3 regions of the Pseudomonas sp. 910_23 genome follow, and region 3 is predicted to be linked to each of the others. Evidence: predicted binding sites of a transcription regulator. Region 3 holds the regulator's gene; each other region holds the start of a gene.
What was found. Region 3 encodes sigma-54, which starts transcription at its own class of promoters, with help from an activator protein. Its sites were predicted from a motif close to ANTGGCATNNANNTTGCTNT; they were not measured.
Positions count from the first base shown of each region.

Region 1: flgB (flagellar basal body rod protein FlgB) is a predicted target of sigma-54. The motif match lies at 3,287-3,306, and genes of this name have one in related genera.
Region 2: FW800_RS25365 (circularly permuted type 2 ATP-grasp protein) is a predicted target of sigma-54. The motif match lies at 4,577-4,596, and genes of this name have one in related genera.

Region 1 is NZ_VXCZ01000030.1:42,093-49,473, reverse strand. Features, by position in the region: gene flgM (flagellar biosynthesis anti-sigma factor FlgM) at 1-264, opposite strand, end outside; gene flgA (flagellar basal body P-ring formation chaperone FlgA) at 408-1,163, opposite strand; gene FW800_RS26390 (chemotaxis protein CheV) at 1,238-2,170, shown strand; gene cheR (protein-glutamate O-methyltransferase CheR) at 2,213-3,040, shown strand; gene flgB (flagellar basal body rod protein FlgB) at 3,349-3,756, shown strand; gene flgC (flagellar basal body rod protein FlgC) at 3,760-4,203, shown strand; gene flgD (flagellar hook assembly protein FlgD) at 4,220-4,939, shown strand; gene flgE (flagellar hook protein FlgE) at 4,971-6,287, shown strand; gene FW800_RS26360 (ribonucleoside-diphosphate reductase subunit alpha) at 6,548-7,381, opposite strand, start outside.
Region 2 is NZ_VXCZ01000027.1:12,808-20,188, forward strand. Features, by position in the region: gene FW800_RS25335 (aminotransferase-like domain-containing protein) at 210-1,649, shown strand; gene FW800_RS25340 (translation initiation factor 2) at 1,743-2,234, shown strand; gene FW800_RS25345 (YkgJ family cysteine cluster protein) at 2,396-2,650, shown strand; gene FW800_RS25350 (START domain-containing protein) at 2,692-3,297, shown strand; gene FW800_RS25355 (hypothetical protein) at 3,402-3,638, shown strand; gene FW800_RS25360 (ribonuclease E inhibitor RraB) at 3,851-4,192, shown strand; gene FW800_RS25365 (circularly permuted type 2 ATP-grasp protein) at 4,629-6,038, shown strand; gene FW800_RS25370 (alpha-E domain-containing protein) at 6,043-6,990, shown strand; gene FW800_RS25375 (transglutaminase family protein) at 6,987-7,381, shown strand, end outside.
Region 3 is NZ_VXCZ01000011.1:103,992-111,372, forward strand. Features, by position in the region: gene FW800_RS15315 (hypothetical protein) at 1-68, shown strand, start outside; gene FW800_RS15320 (superoxide dismutase) at 70-681, shown strand; gene FW800_RS15325 (ZIP family metal transporter) at 714-1,607, shown strand; gene FW800_RS15330 (HPr family phosphocarrier protein) at 1,629-1,901, opposite strand; gene rapZ (RNase adapter RapZ) at 1,918-2,775, opposite strand; gene ptsN (PTS IIA-like nitrogen regulatory protein PtsN) at 2,778-3,242, opposite strand; gene hpf (ribosome hibernation-promoting factor, HPF/YfiA family) at 3,252-3,557, opposite strand; gene FW800_RS15350 (RNA polymerase factor sigma-54) at 3,632-5,125, opposite strand; gene lptB (LPS export ABC transporter ATP-binding protein) at 5,309-6,034, opposite strand; gene lptA (lipopolysaccharide transport periplasmic protein LptA) at 6,034-6,567, opposite strand; gene lptC (LPS export ABC transporter periplasmic protein LptC) at 6,554-7,126, opposite strand; gene FW800_RS15370 (KdsC family phosphatase) at 7,135-7,381, opposite strand, start outside.

The sequences.
Region 1 (7,381 bases), on a different contig from region 3:
GCTGCCGTCGGCGATGGCCTGTTTCAACTCAGCCACGCGAGCTTTATTGACAACCGGCTGATCACGCAGCGAGTCAGTGACCTTCTGCAACTGTTGAGCCTCATTGCTCAGGTGTACCGATTCCCCGCTCTGGCTGGCGCTGGCCTGCTCTGCCTTGGCGGGCAGGGGCTGGGACTTGGCTTCTACGCTGTCCTTGGCACCGTTGGTGCGCGTATTGCCCGGCAAAGCCTGGGTGCTATTCAAACGACTGAAATCAATGACCATGGTGAAAAAAACCTCTGGGTATTTGGACGCTTGCCATGTTTTCGGCCATACCCGGGCAAACTTTAGGCTCGATTGACAATAAACCTGTACCGCTCGACATCCAATACACAGTGTAGGAAAAGCCGGGCTGTGATTCCAGTGATCTATAAAGCAACTTCGACCTGACCTGGCGCCGTGACCCGCGCCTTGATCACGCGATTGGAGTTGAGGTTCTTGACGCGAATCTGTTCGCTCATGCCGCCGTTGGACAGTGCCTCCCCTGGCATCCTTACGTTCAGCCCGCCACTGCTGGCAGAAATCACCACCTGGTCACCCTTGCGAATCACTTCGGCCTGTTCCAGATGAACCAGTGTGATGACTTGATCGGTGACCATTGGTCGGGTGAGTCTCTGCCCGATAGCCTGATCCACTGAGGTCAGGTAGCCCTGGTTGATCAGGCTGATATCGCGCTCGCGCAGGGCCACATCCTCGTAGCCGATGATGCCGGTGCGTTTCAACGGTCGCGCGACCACTACCACATCGCGGAACAGCTTGACCTGAGCCGGCACGAATACCGTCCAGGGCGAGGCGCCTTCACAGCGAACTTTTACCGTTACGCGTCCGATGGGCTGGGCAGGGCTTTCCAGCGTGGCTGTCAATTCCTTGTCGCACATCGGCATGCGCAAGCGCGGGTCCAACTGGCTGACCTGAATTTCATAACGTCCCGGGGTCTGCGTGGTCGCCAGATAATCTTCTACAGTGAATTCAAGAAAACCCTGGGTGACGCCGATAAGGAGATCAGGCAGGGTGACATTGTCGGCGCGTGCGGTAGCGCCAATGCTCAAGGCAAGCAGCGCCATCACGGTGCTGAACAGCCTGCGGTGGCTAGGGCGTCGGGAAACTGTCGTTTTAATATCCATGTTTAATAAATAGCAAAGCTCGTGCCGTTTAGTGTTGGGTGCGCGTCGTACCCCCAGGATTTAGGAGTCAGGGCATGGCAGGTGTAATGGATTCAGTAAACCAGCGCACACAGCTGGTAGGGCAGAATCGCCTGGAGTTGTTGCTTTTTCGCCTGGATGGCAAGCAGTTGTACGGCATCAACGTATTCAAAGTGCGGGAGGTGCTGCAATGCCCCAAGCTGACGATCATGCCCAAGTCCAGCCCAGTGGTGTGTGGCGTAGCCAACATCCGTGGTGCAACTATTCCCATTCTTGACCTGGCGATGGCCACGGGCTCGGCGGGTTTGCAAGACCGCCAGAACCCCTTTGTGATCATCACCGAGTACAACACCAAGACCCAGGGTTTCCTGGTGCGCTCGGTGGAGCGTATCGTCAATATGAACTGGGAAGAGATCCACCCGCCGCCCAAGGGCACGGGGCGCGATCACTACCTGACGGCGGTGACACGGGTCGATAACCAGTTGGTCGAAATCATCGACGTGGAGAAAATCCTCGCCGAAGTGGCGCCCACTTCGGAAACCATCTCTGTGGGTGTGGTGGATGCCGAGACTGCACACAAGGCGGTGTCTCTGCGCGTATTGACCGTGGACGACTCCTCAGTGGCGCGCAAGCAGGTCACACGCTGCCTGCAGACCGTTGGTGTAGACGTGGTGGCCCTCAATGATGGTCGTCAGGCCTTGGATTACCTGCGCAAGCTGGTGGACGAAGGCAAGAAGCCCGAAGAAGAATTCCTGATGATGATCTCCGACATCGAGATGCCGGAAATGGACGGCTACACGCTCACGGCCGAGATACGCAACGATCCACGCATGCAAAAACTGCATATCATCCTGCATACTTCGTTGTCGGGGGTATTCAACCAGGCAATGGTCAAGAAGGTTGGTGCTGATGACTTTCTGGCCAAATTCCGTCCTGATGACCTCGCATCCCGGGTAGTCGACCGGATCAAGGCAGCAGATCACGGCTAGGGGATTTCCCCCGGCGATCACACGATTTAAGAGGCGGTATCATTGTCTACGGGTAATTTGGATTTCGAACAGTTCCGGGTCTTCCTGGAAAAAGCCTGTGGCATATTGCTCGGTGAAAACAAGCAGTACCTGGTATCCAGCCGTCTCAACAAACTGATGGAACAGCAGGGCATCAAGTCCCTGGGTGAGTTGGTCCAGCGGATCCAGGGGCAGCCGCGCAGCGGGCTCAAGGAAATGGTGGTCGATGCCATGACCACCAACGAAACCCTGTGGTTTCGCGATACCTACCCCTTTGAAGTGCTCAAGAACAAAGTGTTGCCGGAAGCCATCAAGGCCAGTCCTGGCCAGCGCCTGCGTATCTGGTCGGCGGCTTGTTCCTCGGGGCAGGAGCCGTACTCGATCTCGATGTCCATCGACGAGTTCGAGCGAACCAACATGGGCCAGTTGAAAGCCGGCGCGCAAATTGTTGCTACCGACTTGTCCGGCACCATGCTCACCAACTGCAAGACCGGTGAGTACGACAGCCTGGCCCTGGGCCGCGGTTTATCCCAGGAGCGCCTGCAGCGTTACTTCGACCCCAAAGGCGCCGGGCGCTGGGCGATCAAGGCACCGATCAAGAATCGCGTGGAGTTCCGCTCGTTCAACCTGCTCGACAGCTACGCCAGCCTGGGCAAGTTCGACATGGTGTTCTGCCGCAACGTGCTGATCTATTTCTCGGCCGAAGTGAAGAAAGACATCCTGTTGCGTATCCACGGCACGCTCAAGCGCGGCGGTTACCTGTTCCTCGGTGCTTCCGAAGCGTTGAATGGCCTGCCGGACCATTACCAGATGGTGCAGTGCAGCCCGGGGATCATCTACCAGGCCAAGTAAGTCGCACGCAGTTAAAGTGTGGGAGGGGGCTTGCTCCCGATAGCGGTGGTTCAGTTGATGTCTTTATCACTGATACACCGCTATCGGGAGCAAGCCCCCTCCCACATTTGTTTCTGCGGCAACGTTGAAGAAAGCGGCAACTCCCCATTGCCGCTTTACTGTCACTACGTGGAAAACGCTTGCCGCTTTTCTGGCATAGTCGCCGGCAACTACCCTCGAAACCCTTGATATACGGGCCTCCGCAAGATTGGCACGCGCCTTGCTATAACCCTGCTAACGAACAGCAGGTCAGCCTAAAGGTTTCCGCCATGAGCATCAGCTTCGATAAAGCGCTCGGTATCCATGAACAAGCCCTGGGCTTTCGCGCCCAGCGTGCCGAAGTCCTGGCCAATAACATTGCCAACGCCGATACCCCGAACTACAAGGCTCGGGACCTGGACTTCTCTGCCGTGCTCGCCGCACAGCAAGACAAGACCAAGAACGGCACCTTCGCCTTGAACATGACCAACAGCCGTCATATCGAAGCGCAAGGCCTGAGCAAGGGTGACGAGTCGTTGCTGTATCGCACGCCGATGCAGCCGTCGATCGACCAGAACACCGTCGACGCGCAGTTGGAGCAATCGAACTACGCCGAGAACTCGGTGAACTTCCAGGCCAGCTTTACCCTGCTCAACAGCAAATTCAAAGGGCTGATGTCAGCCCTGCGTGGAGAATAAGCCATGTCCCTGTCCAGTGTTTTCAATATTGCCGGCAGTGGCATGAGCGCGCAGACCACGCGTTTGAACACCGTCGCCAGTAACATCGCCAACGCCGAGACCGTCTCTTCGAGCATTGACCAGACTTATCGTGCCCGTCACCCGGTGTTTGCCACCATGTTCCAGGGTGGCCAGGCCGGTGGCAGCGATTCGTTGTTCCAGAACCAGGACGCAGCCGGCTCCGGCGTGCAGGTGCTGGGTGTGGTCGAAGACCAGAGCAACCTGGAGGCCCGTTACGAGCCCAACCATCCGGCCGCGAATGAAAAGGGTTACGTCTACTACCCCAACGTCAACGTGGTCGAGGAAATGGCTGACATGATCTCCGCCAGTCGTTCGTTCCAGACCAATGCGGAAATGATGAACACCGCCAAAGCCATGATGCAGAAGGTCCTGACCCTGGGTCAGTAATAAGGGGCGCCAAATAATGGCCATCGTTGATACGTCAAACAACACGGCAGTCCAGGACCTGTTCAATTCCAAGGTCAAGGACGCTTCGAACAATGTCTCGAATGTTTCCAAAGCGGCCACTGGCAACCAGTCGCTGGGCAAGGACGCATTCCTGCAGTTGCTGGTAACCCAGCTGAAAAACCAGAACCCGCTGTCGCCCCAGGACAACGGCGCGTTCGTGGCCCAACTTGCCCAGTTCAGCAGCCTGGAAGGCATCAACACCCTGAACGACTCGGTGAATAACATCTCCAGCAACTTCAGCTCTTCGCAAGCGCTGCAGGCTTCATCGCTGGTGGGGCGGTCGATCATTATCCAGACCGACAAAGCCATGGTTGATACCAGCAAGAGCATGAACGGTTCGGTAGAGGTGCCATCGGCGGCGGGTAACGTTTCCGTCAAGATCACCGACAAGGACGGCAACGTCGTGCGCACCGTGGATATGGGCGCGCAGAGTGCCGGCAGCCAGAGCTTTATCTGGGACGGCAAGAACGACAAGGGCGAGGTCGCCCCAGCCGGCACTTACACCTTCAATGCCAGCACCAAGAACGACAAGGGTGACTCGGTTTCCCTGGCCACCTCGCTGCCAGCCACCGTAACCAGCGTGACCTTGAGCAAGACCGGCGGCGAAATGCTGCTCAACCTTGCAGGCGGCATGGGCAGCGTCAAGCTGTCGCAAATTCAGACTATCGGTACATAGAGCCGGCTAAATACGGCAGAGGGAGAGAAACATGTCTTTTAATATCGGCCTTAGCGGCCTCTATGCGGCCAACAAACAACTGGACGTGACCGGCAACAACATCGCCAACGTCGCGACCACCGGCTTCAAGTCATCCCGTGCGGAATTCGCCGATATCTACGCGGCTTCCAAGTTGGGCACCGGCCAGAACAGTATCGGCAACGGTGTGAACCTGGCGGCAGTGTCCCAGCAGTTCACCCAAGGCGATGTCAATGGTAGCGGTGGCATCCTCGACATGGCGATCCAGGGCGGTGGCTTCTTCGTGCAGAAGGGCAGCGACGGCTCGCTGGAATACACCCGTAGCGGTGCCTTCCGAGCGGACAAAGACGGCTATATCACCAACAATACCGGCACCTCGCGCCTGCAAGGCTATGCCGCGGACGAGAATGGCAAGATCACCAAGGGTGGCCTGGTCGACCTGCAGCTGAACCTGGCCAACCTGCCCCCGAAGGCGTCTACCAAGGTGGACTCTTCCAGCAACCTGAACTCCTCGTCGCCGGTGATCGATCAGTCCAAGAACCCGTTTGATCCAACCAAATCCGAAACCTTCACCACGCAATACAGCACCACCTTGTACGACTCCCAGGGCAACGCGCACCCGATGGTGCAGTACCTGGTGAAAACCGATGCCAACCAGTGGCAGGCCTACACCTTGATCGATGGCCGCAATCCTGATGGTTCGGCGCCGACCGGTACCGGGGCTGATGTGAAAGCGCCAGTGCCGTCGACCCTGGCTTTCGATGGTGCCGGTAATCTCAAGAGCATCGTGACCGGTGGTGTTGCCGGCAACACCCTGACCATTAAGGATTGGGTACCCGGTACAGTGACCGACGGTGTCTGGAAGGCCAACGATGCGTCAGCGAACAAGGATGGCATCGCTATCAACATGGGCAACGTCACCCAGTACAACTCGGCCAGCTACCGCAACCCGCCGGTCACTGACGGTTATGCCACTGGCCAGATCACCGGCCTGAAAGTCGACGGCAGCGGTGTATTGTTCGCGACCTTCAGCAACCAGCAGAGCAAAGCCATCGGCCAGATTTCCCTGGCCAGCTTCAACAACGAGCAAGGCTTGCAGCCGGCTGGCGGTACTACTTGGAAAGAGACCTTTGCATCGGGCCAGCCGGGTTACGACGCGCCGGAAGCTGGCACGCTGGGTTCTATCAAGGGCTCCTCTCTGGAAGCCTCCAACGTCAACCTGACCAACGAGCTGGTTGACCTGATCAAGGCCCAGAGCAACTACCAGGCGAACGCCAAGACCATCTCCACCCAAAGCACCATCATGCAGACCATCATCCAGATGACCTGATAGGTTAGTGCTTCAAAATGTGGGAGGGGGCTTGCCCCCGATAGCGGTGTATCAGCCAAGTATCCATTGACTGAGACCACCCTATCGGGAGCAAGCCCCCTCCCACATTTGCATCTGCTTCACGCTGCCAATCCAGTTATTGACCGAACCGCAGTACCGCAACAAGGGCTTTATGCCCGCCCAAGAAAAAGCCCCCGATACACCCTAGGTGTATCGGGGGCTTTTCTGCCTTAAGTGGTTAAACCCTCGGCAGGTTCAGCTTATTGGCAAGCTTCGCAATCCGGCTCGTCAATCGCGCAGGCCTTTGGCACAGGTGCCGGACCGGCAGGAGCTGCGAGAACCGAATCATCACCATGGTTGCCGCTGGAAACAGCGTTCAACTTACCGGTGTTGATGGTCGACTTCTCGGTGCTGGTTGCGGCCAGGGCACGGAGGTAGTAAGTGGTTTTCAGGCCACGGTACCAGGCCATGCGGTAGGTCACATCCAGCTTCTTGCCCGAAGCGCCGGCGATGTAGAGGTTCAGCGACTGAGCCTGGTCGATCCACTTCTGACGGCGGCTGGCGGCGTCAACGATCCACTTGGTATCCACTTCGAAGGCGGTTGCGTAGAGCTCTTTGAGTTCTTGCGGGATGCGTTCGATCTGCTGCACGGAACCGTCGTAGTACTTCAGGTCGTTGATCATGACCGAGTCCCACAGGCCGCGGGCTTTCAGGTCGCGAACCAGGTATGGGTTGATCACGGTGAATTCGCCCGACAGGTTCGATTTCACATACAGGTTCTGGTAGGTCGGTTCGATCGACTGCGACACGCCAGTGATGTTGGCGATGGTGGCGGTCGGTGCGATGGCCATGATGTTGGAGTTACGAATACCCTTCTGCACGCGGGCACGAACCGGCGCCCAGTCCAGGGTTTCGTTGAGGTCAACGTCGATGTACTTCTGGCCACGGGCTTCGATCAGGATCTGTTGCGAGTCCAGCGGCAGGATGCCTTTGGACCACAGCGAACCCTGGAACGTCTCGTAGGCGCCGCGCTCGTCGGCCAGGTCGCAGGACGCCTGGATCGCATAGTAGCTCACCGCTTCCATGGATTTGTC
Region 2 (7,381 bases), on a different contig from region 3:
AGCGGTAGTTCAGTTGCAACATCTTCGACTGATACACCGTCATCGGGAGCAAGCCCCCTCCCACATTTTGTCACGCGTACTCCCTTCACAGTTTTTGCTGTCACTACGGTTCGCGCTCGATTATTGTGTTAACTGTCCCCGTACACTTCTAAACTGTGCTGGTATGTTTCACACAAAAATAAAATAGCCGTGAAATCGAGTGCTGCGTCATGACCAATCTGTTGCTTTACCAACGTATTGCCCAGCAACTGGCTGAGGATATCCGGCGCGGTGTCTACCAACCGGGAGAGCGCGTGCCCTCTGTGCGCAAGATGAGCTCCCAGCTCAATGTGAGCCATGCCACGGTGTTGCAGGCCTACGCCAACCTGGAAGACCAGGGGTTGATTCGGGCGCGGCCGCAATCGGGTTATTACGTGCACCAGACCCCGGCACTCACGGCGCCGACGCCAGACATCGCCCGGGTCGAGCGCCCGGGGCTGGTCACCCGCAGCAGCATCATCCAGCAGGTGTTGGTCGAGTCACGCCGTGAAGGCGTATTCCCCCTGGGCGCTGCGGTGCCGAGTGTGGACTACCTGCCGGTACGGGCGCTGCACCAGCAGTTGGCCAAGGTCACGCGGTTCCAGAGCCCACGGGCCTTCAGCTACATGTTCAGCCCCGGCTTTGAACCGTTGCGTCGCCAGGTGGCGATCAGAATGCGCGATGCCGGCGTAGTCGTGGATCCGTCCGAAGTGGTGATCACCCACGGTTGCGTCGATGCGTTGCAGATGTCCTTGCGCGTGCTGACCCGGCCCGGCGACTTGATCGCCGCCGAATCACCGACTTACTACGGCTTGCTGCAACTGGCCGATTTGCTCGGCCTCAAAGTCATCGAGATCCCCAGCGACCCCGCCACAGGCATGAGCCTGGAAGCCCTGCAATTGGCGGCCAACCAATGGTCGATCAAAGCGTTGGTGCTGACCACGCGCCTGAGCAACCCCTTGGGCGGCACCATGCCGGAGGAGCGGCAGAAGCAATTGCTGCGCCTGGCGTCGGATTTCGATATCCAGATCGTCGAGGACGATATCTATGGCGAGCTGATGTTCGAACTGGGCCGCACCAAGGCCCTGAAAGCCTATGACCGTCTTGACCGGGTCATCTATTGTTCGAGTTTTTCCAAGACCTTGTCCCCGGGCGTGCGCATCGGCTGGATGATCGCCGGCAAGTACCAGCAGGAGATTCAGCGCCTGCAAATGTTCAGCACTCACTCCGCCTGCAGCGTCACGCAGATGGGCGTGGCGGCGTACCTGGAAAATGGCGGCTACGACCGTCACCTGCGTTACATTCGCCAGGAATACCGCAAGAACCTCAGCGCCTTCCAGCTGGCGGTGCAGCAATATTTCCCCGAAGGCACCCAGATGACCCGTCCGACCGGCGGCTTTATCCTGTGGGTCAGTTTGCCGGGGCGGGTCAATACCCAGGAGCTGCACGTGCGTGCCCTGCAACAGGGCATCAGCATTGCACCAGGGCTGATTTTCAGTAATACCGAACAGTTCAACCACTGTATCCGTCTCAATTGCGGCACCCCGTGGAACCGCGAGGCAGAGCGGGCGTTGATGACCCTGGGCATGCTTGCCAGCCAGCTGTGCCAGGAAACTGCAGCAGGCTTTTGAGGGGGGCAGAGGGGACAACATTGATCTGCGCCCTTGTCATGCCACGCACAACAAGCGAGCATATGGCCTTCTGCCGTTAATGCTGTTGGCGATATGACGTCTATTTTCCGTTTAACTTTGGTGATTGGCCTGTTAAGCCTGTGCAACGTCTGCACTGTGCTGGCTGCAACGCCGGTGGCTGACGTTAAGCCCGCCGCAAGTGCCGAGCAGAAAACGTCGGCCAAGCAGCCAACGCCCGCAAAAAAAGCCCCAGCCACCGTGAAAAAAGCGGTGAAGACCAAAAAGCGCGCACCTGTGGCGAGCAAGTCCAAGTCGGCCCATGAAGTGGCCCAGACCAAACTGCCACCGGCACAGTTGGACCTGTCCCTGCCTTCGGACATGGTCAGGCACTTGCAGCCGATCGGCACCATGCCCAAACCCAAGAGCGTGCCCTTGCTGCCGCCGATGTTTGGCGAAAAGCCCACCGATAACAGCGCGTTCCAGATCAACGGCCGCTTGCTCAGCAATGAGATGAAGCTGCAACTGCGTAACGATGAGCGTCGCGATGTCGAAGGCGCCGCGCTGGATTTCGAATTCAAGCAATAAACTGTTCAGTCACAGGTGACCCGGGTTGCCGACCATCTGTCGTAGACTGGTCGGTCATCTTTGTTTTGTGCGAAAAACCCCTGTTGGACCATTTTAAAACGGCTGTTTAAGGGCGTACTCTAGCCCGGCCATCCTATTGAGTCGTCGAGGACCTGCTGGTCATGAAATGCCGTGAAGGCTGTGGCGCATGCTGCATCGCCCCCTCCATCAGTTCACCGCTGCCGGGAATGCCCCAGGGCAAACCTGCAGGCGTGCGTTGTCTGCACCTGTCGGTGGAACAACTGTGCCAGCTGTTCGGTCAACCGGAACGTCCGGCGGTGTGCAGTGATTTCAAGGCGGATATCGAGGTCTGCGGTAACGACCAGGCCGATGCGATTCGCTTGATCGGCTGGTGGGAGCAAATGACGGCGGCTTGATGGGCTTTACTATCGGAACTTCAACAACAAGGAATACAACGATGGGTTCGCTGAAACGAATGGCTGTGGTGTGCGGTTTTACGATGATGTTCGCGGCCACTGCCCAGGCTGAGGATTGGCAAGTTGCCAAGGACGAAGACGGCATCAAGATTTCGCTGAGCGAAATGGCCGGCTCCAAGTACAAAGCCTATCGCGGTGTGACGGTAATCAAGGCGCCTGTCGCCAAAATCCAGGCTTTGCAGGAAGACGTCGCGGGGGCCTGCGCGTGGATCCATGAATGCAAATCCCAGAAACTTGTCGACAAGAAAGGCGACGAGGCATGGACCTACACCCAGTTCAAGGCGCCGTTCCCTGTGACGGATCGTGATTCGTATATCCACGTCACCACCACCAAAGCCGCTGACGGCAGCGTTACGCGCAAGCTGGTAGGCGTGCCGACTTACAAGCCTGAAGAAAAAGGCTACGTGCGAGTGGCCCAGGTTGATGGCTTCTGGAAACTGGTGCCCAAAGGTGCCAATGAAACTGAAGTGACCTACCAGGTACACACCGAGCCAGGCGGCAGCGTGCCGTCGTGGTTGGCCAACAAGTTCGTGGTGGACGCGCCGTTCAACACCTTGAAAGCCTTGAAGGAACACGCTGAAAAATAAGCGCTGTTTGATCAGGTGCCTCCGGGCTTGAGTGGAACGTTTGGCGAGCCCTCAAGGTCAAGATACAGGTAAGCCCACCTATGGGTTTTATCGAGGAGGCACCGATGCAAAAGTGGCAGATTACCTTCGTTGATGATCACGGTGTGAAGTCCGTGGAGCAGTTCACCTGCGAACAAAAGCCCAGCCTCGAAGATGCGGCGCATATGATTCGCAACAAGCTGGTGCCAGTGGCTGCCGAGCTCGACCTCAATGATCTCGAGGGCCGTAAGCCCGAGCCAACGGTAAAGATTCTTAAAGACCAGAACAGTATCCAGATTCTCGATATTTCTCCCTCCGTCTGAATATTCCCTGTCTGCCTTTCAAGCACCTCTGGTGGAGGTGATAGCTTCGCGCTACTCTGCAATCGAGATCAGCGAATGAATCGCTAAGGTCTGGTCTTGTCAGCTACATGCTTGTTTTCCAGCGGTGTTGTTCCTGCCGTAGTACTCGCGCCAGCAGGGCGCGAGCTTCGGGAAGCACGGAAAGTCTATCCATCATTTGAGGAGCACTTTTCATGAGCACAGCCTATCAAGAAGACATCAGCACCAATGTTCTGCGCCGCATGAAAGAAGGCGGTTTTGATTTTTCGCGTTTTCACCCCATCGAGTTCTACGCCATTTTCCCGGATGAGGAACGGGCGCGCAGGGCTGCGGGTCGATTTCGTGGAGAGTCCCTGAATGCTCAGGTCAGTGCGCGCGATGACGGCGCCTGGTACCTGGAGCTGAGCAAGGTCATGTTCGCCACCTACGACGGTATAGGAGACTTTGAGCAAGACTTTGAAGCGGTGGTCGAGCCGCTCGGCGGCATCATCGAAGGATGGGGCGTCAAGCAGGAGGTGCGTGGGTTACCCATGTAGCACGTGTTATGAGCAGCGCAGCGTATCGGCTGACCTTTGGGTCGGCCGTTTTTGTTTGCAGGGCTGCATATCGCAGTCTTGCGCGCAAAAAAAACCACCCGGACAGGGTGGCGGAAAGGGAAGCTTGAGGAGTAAATCAGTACAACAGGTAACACATTACCGATTGCGCAAAAGCGTTAGCTGTAGGACATATCCTGATCAGCTGATGGAAACGATTATGTGCGGTGTCCGCCGAGCCGTGAAATCAACTCTGACTATGCTGTTGATAGTCAAAACGCGCGTTGCAATGAAGCACCCCACATCACAGCGGGCGTTCTGCGCACCAGGACGGTGCGGCGAAACCGCTGGGTTTATTCAACTCATTGATAACCAAGTGTTTATGTCGATGGCACGGGCCTTGCGAAGGTTCTTGCGTCCCAGTGACAAGGAGTACGGCATGATCCGCACTTATTACGATGAAATGTACGATGGGGCAGGGCAGGTGCGCGCCCATTACCGCGAGTTCGCCCGCTGGCTGGCCGATACCCCTGCCGAACTGCTGGCCCAGCGTCGGCGCGAAGCCGATTTGCTGTTCCACCGCGCCGGCATCACCTTCACCCTCTACGGAGACGAGCAGGGCACCGAGCGCCTGATCCCCTTCGACACCATCCCGCGCAGTATTCCCGCCAGTGAGTGGCGGATCGTCGAACGTGGATGTATCCAGCGGGTCAAGGCGTTGAACATGTTCCTCGCCGACCTGTATCACGAACAGCGCATCATCAAGGCCGGTATCGTGCCCGCCGAACAGGTGCTGGCCAACGAGCAATACCAGTTGGCGATGCAGGGGCTGGATCTGCACCGCGATCTGTATTCCCACATCTCTGGGGTAGACCTCGTACGTGATGGCGATGGCACCTACTACGTGCTGGAAGACAACCTGCGCACGCCCAGCGGTGTCAGCTACATGCTCGAAGACCGCAAGATGATGATGCGTCTGTTCCCCGAGTTGTTCGCCGCCCAGCGCATCGCGCCCATCGACCATTACCCCAACCTGCTGCTCGATACCCTCAAAAGCGCCAGCCCTCTGGATAACCCCAGCGTGGTGGTGCTGACCCCGGGGCGCTTCAACAGTGCGTTCTTTGAGCATGCCTTCCTGGCCCGGGAAATGGGTGTGGAACTGGTGGAGGGCGCGGATTTGTTTGTGCGTGATGATCGCGTGTTCATGCGCACCACCGACGGCCCCAAGGCTGTCGATGTGATCTACCGCCGCCTCGACGATGCTTTCCTCGACCCCTTGGCATTCAACCCCGACTCGATGCTCGGTGTCCCTGGCCTGCTTGCGGCCTATCGCTGTGGCAATGTGGTGCTGGCCAATGCCATCGGCACCGGGGTCGCGGACGATAAATCGGTGTATCCGTTCGTGACAGAAATGATCCGTTTCTATCTGGATGAAGAACCGATCCTGCAGAACGTTCCGACTTTTCAATGCCGCAAGCCTGACGAACTGTCCCACGTACTGGCTAATCTGCCCGACCTGGTGGTCAAGGAAACCCAGGGCTCCGGTGGCTACGGCATGTTGGTTGGCCCGGCGTCCACGACGGCCGAAATCGAAGCGTTCCGTGCGCGTATCAAGGCCAAGCCCCACGCCTATATCGCACAGCCGACCCTGTGCTTATCCACCTGCCCGACCTTCGTCGAAAACGGTATCGCGCCCCGGCATATCGACCTGCGCCCGTTCGTGTTGTCCGGCAAGGAAACCCGGGTGGTGCCTGGCGGCCTGACCCGCGTGGCGCTGCGCGAAGGTTCGCTGGTGGTCAACTCGTCCCAGGGCGGCGGCACCAAGGACACCTGGGTGGTCGAGGACTGATGCCATGCTGAGTAGAACTGCCTCGGATTTGTACTGGATGTCTCGCTATCTGGAACGCGCAGAAAACCTCGCGCGTATGCTGGATGTCAGCTATTCGCTGTCGCTGATGCCCCAGGATGGGCGCGGCGATGGCCTGCACGAACTGGCCATGCCGTTGTTGATCACTGGCACGCTGGAGGATTATCACGAGCGTCATGGCGAACTTCATGCCGAACGGCTGCTGCATTTTTTCGCGCTGGATGCGGCCAACCCGGCCAGCATCTACAGCTGCCTTGGCGCCGCGCGGGCCAGCGCCCATGCGGTGCGTGGGCGTATTACCGCCGACATGTGGGAAAACATCAACGCCACTTGGCTGGACATTCGTGACATCGCCCAGCAAGGGCTGAGCCACTACGGTATGAGCCGGTTTTGTGAGTGGGTCAAGGAGCGTTCCCACCTGTTCCGCGGCGCCACCTACGGCACCATCATGCGTAACGATGCCTTCCGCTTTATCCGCCTGGGTACCTTTATCGAGCGCGCCGATAACACCCTGCGCCTGCTGGATGCCCGCTATGAAATGGCCGGCGACCAGGCGGCGGTCAGCGATGGCACCGCTCACGCGTATTACCAGTGGAGCGCATTGCTGCGTGCGCTGTCGTCATTCGAGGCGTACACCGAAATTTATCGTGATGCCCCAGGTGCCCGGCAGGTTGCCGAGCTGCTGCTGTTACGTGCTGATGTCCCGCGTTCACTGCGGGCGTGCAGTGAAGAGATCGACCAGATCCTCGCCAGCCTGCCCGGTCTCAACGGCCGCCCGGCCCAGCGCCTGGCCGCCGAGATGGATGCGCGCCTGCGCTTTACCGCCATCGACGAAATCCTTGAGGAAGGCCTGCACGCCTGGCTGACCGACTTTATCCCCTTGGTCCGCCAGTTGGGCGACGCCATCTACAGTTCCTACCTGGAGGCGGCATGAGACTCTCCATCAGCCACGAAACCACCTACCACTACGAAGACCAGGTACGTGCCAGCATTCAATACCTGCGCCTTACACCCCACGACAGTGAGCGCCAGCACGTGCTGAGCTGGCAACTTGACCTGCCGCGCCCGGTGCGGGCGCAAGTGGACCCCTTCGGCAACATCCTGCATGTGCTGACCCTGGATGAACCCCACGACGCCATCATCATCGGCGCCCGCGGCCAGGTAGAAATTGATGAGTTGCGCGAGGCCGAGCACGAAAGCCAGTCGCCCTTTCCGTTCCTGCGCAGCACGCGCCTCACCGAGCCCGACGAAGCCTTGCGCCGGTTTGCCGAACAACACTGCCATCAGCGTCGCGACCGCACCGCGTTGATCGACCTGATGCAGGC
Region 3 (7,381 bases):
CCCCCACCCACCGGTTGCTGGGCGATGCTGCGCCGCAGTCGACCTCGTCTCACTATGGAGCACATTGATATGACTTACACCCTGCCGGCCCTGCCTTACGCCTATGACGCCCTTGAGCCGCATATCGACGCGCAAACCATGGAGATTCACTACACCAAGCATCACCAGACTTACATCAATAATCTGAATGCTGCCGTGGAGGGCACGGAATTCGCCGGTTGGCCGGTGGAGAAGCTGGTGTCCAGCGTGCAGAAATTACCGGAGAAATTACGCGTTGCCGTGGTCAATCAAGGAGGCGGCCATGCAAACCATTCGTTGTTCTGGGCGGTCATGTCACCTACAGGGGGCGGTAAACCTGAAGGCACGCTGGGCAAGGCTATCGATGAGCAATTGGGCGGTTTTGACAGTTTCAAGGAGGCATTCACCAAGGCTGCGCTGACCCGCTTCGGCAGTGGCTGGGCCTGGTTGAGTGTCACCCCGCAAAACACGCTGGTCGTGGAAAGCAGCGGCAACCAGGACAGCCCGCTGATGAGCGGCAACACGCCAATCCTCGGTCTGGACGTCTGGGAACATGCCTACTATTTGCGTTACCAGAACCGTCGCCCTGAATACATCAATGCGTTCTACAGCGTAATTAACTGGCCGGAAGTTGCTGCCCGCTACCAGGCCGCCTTGGCCTGACATTCACTCTAAAACAAGATCTAAGGGCGACTATGGGCACTGAAACACTGGCGATCAGCAGCGTGCGAATGTTCCGTTATGCGTTCGGTTCACTGCTGTTATTGGCAGGGACTGCGTTGCTGGTGGCCCATGGGCTGGCCTGGTTGGACCTTGAGCCGCGTATCCTGCGCGCGTTGCAGGGCGGCGCGATTTGCGCGCTCGGCACGGCGCTGGGCGCGGTGCCGGTCCTGGTGATACGGCGGATGCCGGTAGCGTTGAGCGACACCTTGCTGGGCTTCGGTGCAGGTGTGATGCTCGCAGCGACCGCTTTTTCCCTGGTCGTGCCGGGTATCGCCGCGGCTGAAGGCCTGGGCCTTTCGCCGTGGGGTGCGGGTGGGCTGATCAGCTTCGGCATCATGCTGGGCGCATTCGGGTTGTATCTGGTGGATCGCAAGGTCTCCGGCGCCAGCCCGGAGATGCTGGTGGGGACGCCGGATAAGCCGGTGATCCCGCCGCGCATCTGGCTGTTTGTATTCGCCATCATTGCGCACAACATTCCCGAAGGCATGGCAGTGGGCGTCTCCGCGGGAGGAGGGATGGCGGATGCTGACAGTCTCGCCATGGGCATTGCCTTACAGGATGTACCCGAGGGCTTGGTGATCGCGCTGGTATTGGCTGGGGCGGGGATGTCGCGGATCAAGGCGTTCCTGATCGGCGCCGCATCAGGATTGGTTGAACCGGTATTTGCGGTGCTCTGCGCCTGGCTGGTGAGCCTGGCTGAGGTGTTGCTGCCGTTGGGGCTGGCGCTGGCCGCCGGTGCGATGTTGTTGGTAGTGACCCATGAAGTCATCCCCGAATCGCGTCGCAACGGTCACGAAAAGCTCGCCAGCCTGGGGTTGTGTATCGGGTTTTGCCTGATGATGGTGATGGATACGGCGTTGGGCTGAAGCCAGCTCTCGTATCGGCGGTTATTCGCCTTCATCGAATTTGTTGTTGATCAGCTCAACCAACGCCGCCATCGCTTCCTGCTCTTGCTCGCCTGCAGTGTGCAGATGAATCGTGGTGCCCTTGCCGGCTGCCAGCATCATCATCGCCATGATGCTCTTGCCATCGACCATGGACTCCGGTGTGCGCCCGGCGCGGATCTGGCAGGGAAACTTTCCGGCCACGCCGACGAACTTTGCCGACGCCCGGGCGTGCAGGCCCAGCTTGTTGATGATTTCAATTTCCAGAGCGGGCATCGCGCAGGTGTTCCTTTCAGCTTAGGTCGCGGTGGCGAACCTGGACATTCTTGAGGGTTTGTTGCAGCACCTGGCCCAGCCGCTCAGTCAGGTAAACCGAGCGGTGATGGCCACCCGTGCAGCCAATGGCAATGGTGACATACGCCCGATTGCTCGCGGCAAAACGCGGCAACCATTTAAGCAGGTAGCTGGAGATGTCCTGGAACATCTCTTCCACATCCGGCTGCGCGGCGAGGTAGTCGGCGACGGGCTGATCCAGCCCCGACTGATCGCGCAATTCCGGCTTCCAGTAAGGGTTGGGCAGGCAGCGCACATCGAACACCAGGTCGGCATCGACCGGCATGCCACGCTTGAAGCCAAACGACTCGACCAGGAACGCTGTGCCCGGCTCGGGCTGATTCAGCAGGCGCAACTTGATCGCGTCACGCAACTGGTACAGGTTCAGGCTGGTGGTGTTGATCTTCAGGTCGGCCAGATCAATGATCGGCCCCAGCAGTTTGGTCTCGTCTTCAATGGCTTCGGCCAGGGAGCGGTTCGCGCTGCTGAGCGGGTGGCGTCGACGGGTTTCGGAGAAACGCTTGAGCAGGGTTTCTTCATCGGCATCCAGGTACAGCACATCGCAATGAATGTGCTTGGCGCGCACTTCTTCGAGCAGTTCCGGGAACCGCGAGAGGTGGCTGGGCAGGTTGCGGGCGTCGATCGACACAGCGACCAGCGGCTGCGCCAGCTCGGTGTGGATAAGGGCGCGCTCCGCCAACTCCGGCAGCAGGCCGGCCGGCAGGTTGTCGATGCAATAGAAACCGTTGTCCTCAAGCACATTGAGGGCGGTGCTTTTACCTGAGCCGGAGCGGCCGCTGACGATGATCAAACGCATGATTACTGCCCGTTTTGTTCATCCAGGACGACCTGATACAGCGCCTCGTTGCTGCTGGCACTGCGCAACTTGTCACGTACTTCCTTGCGGTCGAGCATACTGGCTATCTGACGAAGCAGTTCCAGGTGCGCATCGGTGGCGGCTTTCGGGACCAGTAGCACGAACAGCAGGTCAACCGGAGCACCGTCGATGGCGTCGAAGTCGATGGGTTTTTCCAGGTGCAGCAAGGCGCTGACCGGGGTCTCGCAGCCTTCGAGACGGCAGTGAGGAATAGCGATGCCGTTGCCAAAACCGGTGGAGCCGAGTTTTTCACGGGCAATCAGAGCCTCGAAAACATCTTGCATCTCCAGCTCAGGCACTTGGCTGCTGATCAGGTTGGCAATTTGTTCCAGGGCGCGCTTTTTACTGCCGCCCGGGACGTTCACGAGGGAACGGCCGGGGGTCAGGATGGTTTGAAGTTGGATCATGGGGGAGGGTTAACGACCTGTACCTTGCATCAGGTGCAGATTCTTTTCCTTATGCTTTATGAGTTGGCGGTCGAGCTTGTCGTAGAGCGAGTCAATCGCCGCGTACATGTCTTCGTGTTCCGCGTTGGCGACGAGCTTGGCATTCGGTACGTGCAGGGTGGCCTCGATTTTCTGCTTGAGCTTATCGACCTCCATGATGACCTGCACGTTGGTGATCTTGTCAAAATGCCCCGCAAGCTTGTTCAGCTTGCTCTCGGTGTATTCACGCAGGGGCTTGGTGACTTCCAGCTGGTGTCCACTGATGTTGACTTGCATACAGCTTCTCCTTCGTTGCCAGTGCATAAAGCGGCAGGCAAAACGCCTGCCACTGGAACGCTATGGCCTGCCCGTCACATCAAACGCTTACGCTCGCTGGAAGGCGCGATCCCAAGGGACTCACGGTACTTGGCGACGGTTCGACGGGCGACCTGAATGCCTTGTGCCTCCAGTAAACCAGCGATCTTGCTGTCACTCAACGGCTTTTTCTGATTTTCCGCGGCAACCAGTTTTTTGATGATCGCGCGGATCGCCGTGGACGAGCATTCGCCGCCTTCGGAGGTGCTGACGTGGCTGGAGAAAAAGTATTTCAGCTCATAAATACCACGCGGGGTATGCATGAACTTTTGCGTGGTTACCCGGGAAATTGTCGATTCATGCATGCCTACCGCTTCGGCGATATCGTGCAGCACCAGAGGCTTCATGGCTTCGTCGCCGTATTCCAGGAAGCCGCGCTGGTGCTCGACGATCTGGGTGGCGACTTTCATCAGGGTTTCGTTGCGGCTTTGCAGGCTCTTGATGAACCACCGCGCTTCCTGCAACTGGTTGCGCATGAAGGTATTGTCGGCGCTGGTATCGGCGCGGCGCACAAAACCTGCGTATTGCGGGTTGACCCGCAGCCGTGGCACCGATTCCTGGTTCAACTCCACCAGCCAGCGCTCGTTGTCCTTGCGCACGATCACGTCGGGAACCACGTATTCGGCTTCGCTGGATTCAATCTGCGAACCGGGGCGCGGGTTGAGGCTTTGCACCAGCTCGATGACCTGGCGCAAATCGTCTTCCTTGAGCTTCATGCGGCGCATCAACTGGCTGTAGTCGCGGCTACCCAGCAGATCGATGTAGTCGCTGACCAGACGCTGGGCCTCGGCGAGCCATGGCGTCTTGGCAGGCAACTGGCGCAGTTGCAGCAACAGGCACTCGCTGAGCGTGCGGGCGCCGATGCCGGCGGGCTCGAATTGCTGGATGCGGTGCAGGACGGCTTCGATTTCGTCCAGCTCGATGTCCAGTTCCGGGTCGAAGGCTTCGAGGATCTCGTCGAGGGTTTCGTCCAGATAACCCTGGTTATTGATGCAATCGATGAGCGTAACCGCGATAAGGCGATCAGTGTCCGACATCGGCGCCAGGTTGAGTTGCCACAGCAAGTGGCTCTGCAGGCTCTCGCCAGCCGAGGTGCGGGTGGTGAAGTCCCACTCGTCATCATCATTGCTCGGCAGGCTGCTGGCGCTGGTCTGGTAAACGTCTTCCCATGCGGTATCCACGGGAAGCTCGTTGGGAATGCGTTCGTTCCATTCGCCTTCTTCCAGGTTGTCCACCGTAGGGGCGGTTTCCTGGTAGGAGGGTTCCTGCACGTCGGGATTGGGTTTTTGCTCGATGTTGTCGGCCAGTGGGTCGGCATTGTCGAAGTCGTCGCCTTCTTCCTGGCGTTCGAGCATCGGATTGGACTCCAGGGCCTCCTGGATTTCCTGCTGCAGGTCCAGGGTCGACAATTGGAGCAGGCGGATGGCCTGTTGCAGCTGCGGTGTCATCGTCAGCTGCTGGCCCATTCTCAGGACTAGCGATGGTTTCATGGCAGGGGCTTAACACCTTATTCGCCGGCGCAATGCGCCATCCACGACAGGGCGCGTGAGCGCCAACATAAGCAAATTATATGCCTGATATCAGGGCCTTTGCCTAGAGCGCGGTAACAATAAAAAAACCAAGGTTTCTATTGACTCCTGCGCGCTCCGGCGAAAGGCGCGATACCACTCCGTCTACAGGCGGAACTCGTGACCCAGATAAACTTCCTTGACCAGTTCATTGGCCAGGATGGTCTCGGCGTCGCCTTCAGCAATCAACTGACCATCGTTGACGATATAGGCGGTTTCACAGATATCCAGCGTCTCACGGACGTTGTGGTCGGTGATCAGCACGCCAATACCCTTGGCCTTGAGGTGGTGAATGATCTGCTTGATATCGCCGACCGAAATCGGGTCAACGCCGGCAAACGGCTCATCCAGCAGGATGAACTTCGGTGCGGTGGCCAGGGCGCGGGCGATTTCCACGCGGCGGCGCTCACCACCGGACAGGCTCATGCCGAGGTTGTCGCGAATATGGTTGATGTGGAACTCCTGCAACAGGCTTTCCAGCTCTTTGCGGCGGCCGTCGCGGTCGAGTTCCTTGCGGGTCTCGAGGATCGCCATGATGTTGTCGGCTACCGACAGTTTGCGGAAGATCGACGCTTCCTGGGGCAGATAACCGATACCGGCGCGTGCACGACCGTGCATGGGCTGGTGGCTGACGTCCAGGTCGTCGATCAACACGCGACCCTGATCCGCCTGGACCAGCCCGACGATCATATAGAAGCAGGTGGTCTTGCCGGCACCGTTGGGGCCGAGCAAACCGACGATCTGGCCGCTGTCGATCGACAGGCTGACATCACGTACCACCTGGCGGCTTTTATAGGCCTTGGCCAGATGCTGGGCTTTCAGGGTTGCCATTACTCGGCCTTCTTCTTCGGCTGGATAACCATGTCGATGCGTGGGCGAGGTGTGCTGAGCTTGCTGCCCGTGGCGCGGCCGGCGTTAGCAACCTGTTTCACGGTGTCATAAGTGATTTTCTCACCTTCCGTGGAGTTGCCGTCGGGGCTTAACACCTTGGCCTGATCGATCAGGACGATGCGATTCTGCTGGGCATGATACTGAATGGTCTTGCCATAGCCCTTCATCGGGCCTGTATCGGCGGCGGACTGCTTCTGTTCGAAGTAAGCCAGGTTGCCCACCGAGGTCACGACATCGATATCGCCGGCCTGGGTACGCGTCAAGGTCACCGTATTGCCGGTGATCTTCATCGAACCCTGGGTGATGATCACGCCGCCGGTGTAGGTGGCGACACCTTGCTTGTCATCGAGCTGCGCATCGTCAGCCGAGATGTGGATCGGTTGCTGGCTATCGTTCGGCAGAGCCCAGGCGCTCACGCTTCCCAGTGCTGCGCCCAGACCGAGCAAAATAGGGAGGGTTTTAACGAGCCTCATACTGTCCTCTTACGTTCGATAGCAGGTGTATCCTGCTTTCTTTCAAATACGCTTTCATTCCCTTGCCAGTCGATACACCGCCAGCGCCGTCGATTCTAACGTCTTGCTCGGTCTGCGCATATTGCTTCTGTGGGAATACGGTCATGCGACTGCTGGTAATAATGGTGTCGCGATTCTGCGCGTCTGTACGTGCGACGCGGACCGAGTCGATCAGTTCAACTTCAGTGCCGTCCGGGTTGACCTCGCCGCGCTTGCTGGTGACATGCCACGGGAATTCGGTGCCGCGATACAGGTTCAGGTCCGGATTGGTCAGCAGGCTGACTTCAGAGGCCTTCAAGTGCTCGACCTTGTCCGACGTCATTTCATACTGCACCTTGCCGTCTGGCAGGAACTGAATGCTGTAGGCGTTGGTGGCGTAATAGTCGATAACGCCTTCGTCAACCTGCGCAACAGGCTTGTCGAGAAAGCGCTCCGGGCTGATATTCCAGTAGCCCACCGCCAGGAACAACGCGGCAATGACCCCGAATAGCAGGAAGTTGCGAATCTTTTTGCTCAGCATATAACGCTCTATAGGTAGGCGGCGTGGGCCGCTTCAAGGCTGCCCTGGGCACGCAGGATCAACTCGCAGAACTCGCGGGCAGCACCTTCGCCGCCACGGGCGGTGGTGATGCCATGGGCGTGTTCGCGCACAAACGCCGCGGCATTCGCGACCGCCATGCCCAGGCCCACCCGGCGAATCACCGGCAGGTCGGGCAGGTCGTCACCCAGATAGGCGACTTGTTCATAGCTTAGGTTGAGTTGGCCAAGAAGCTCG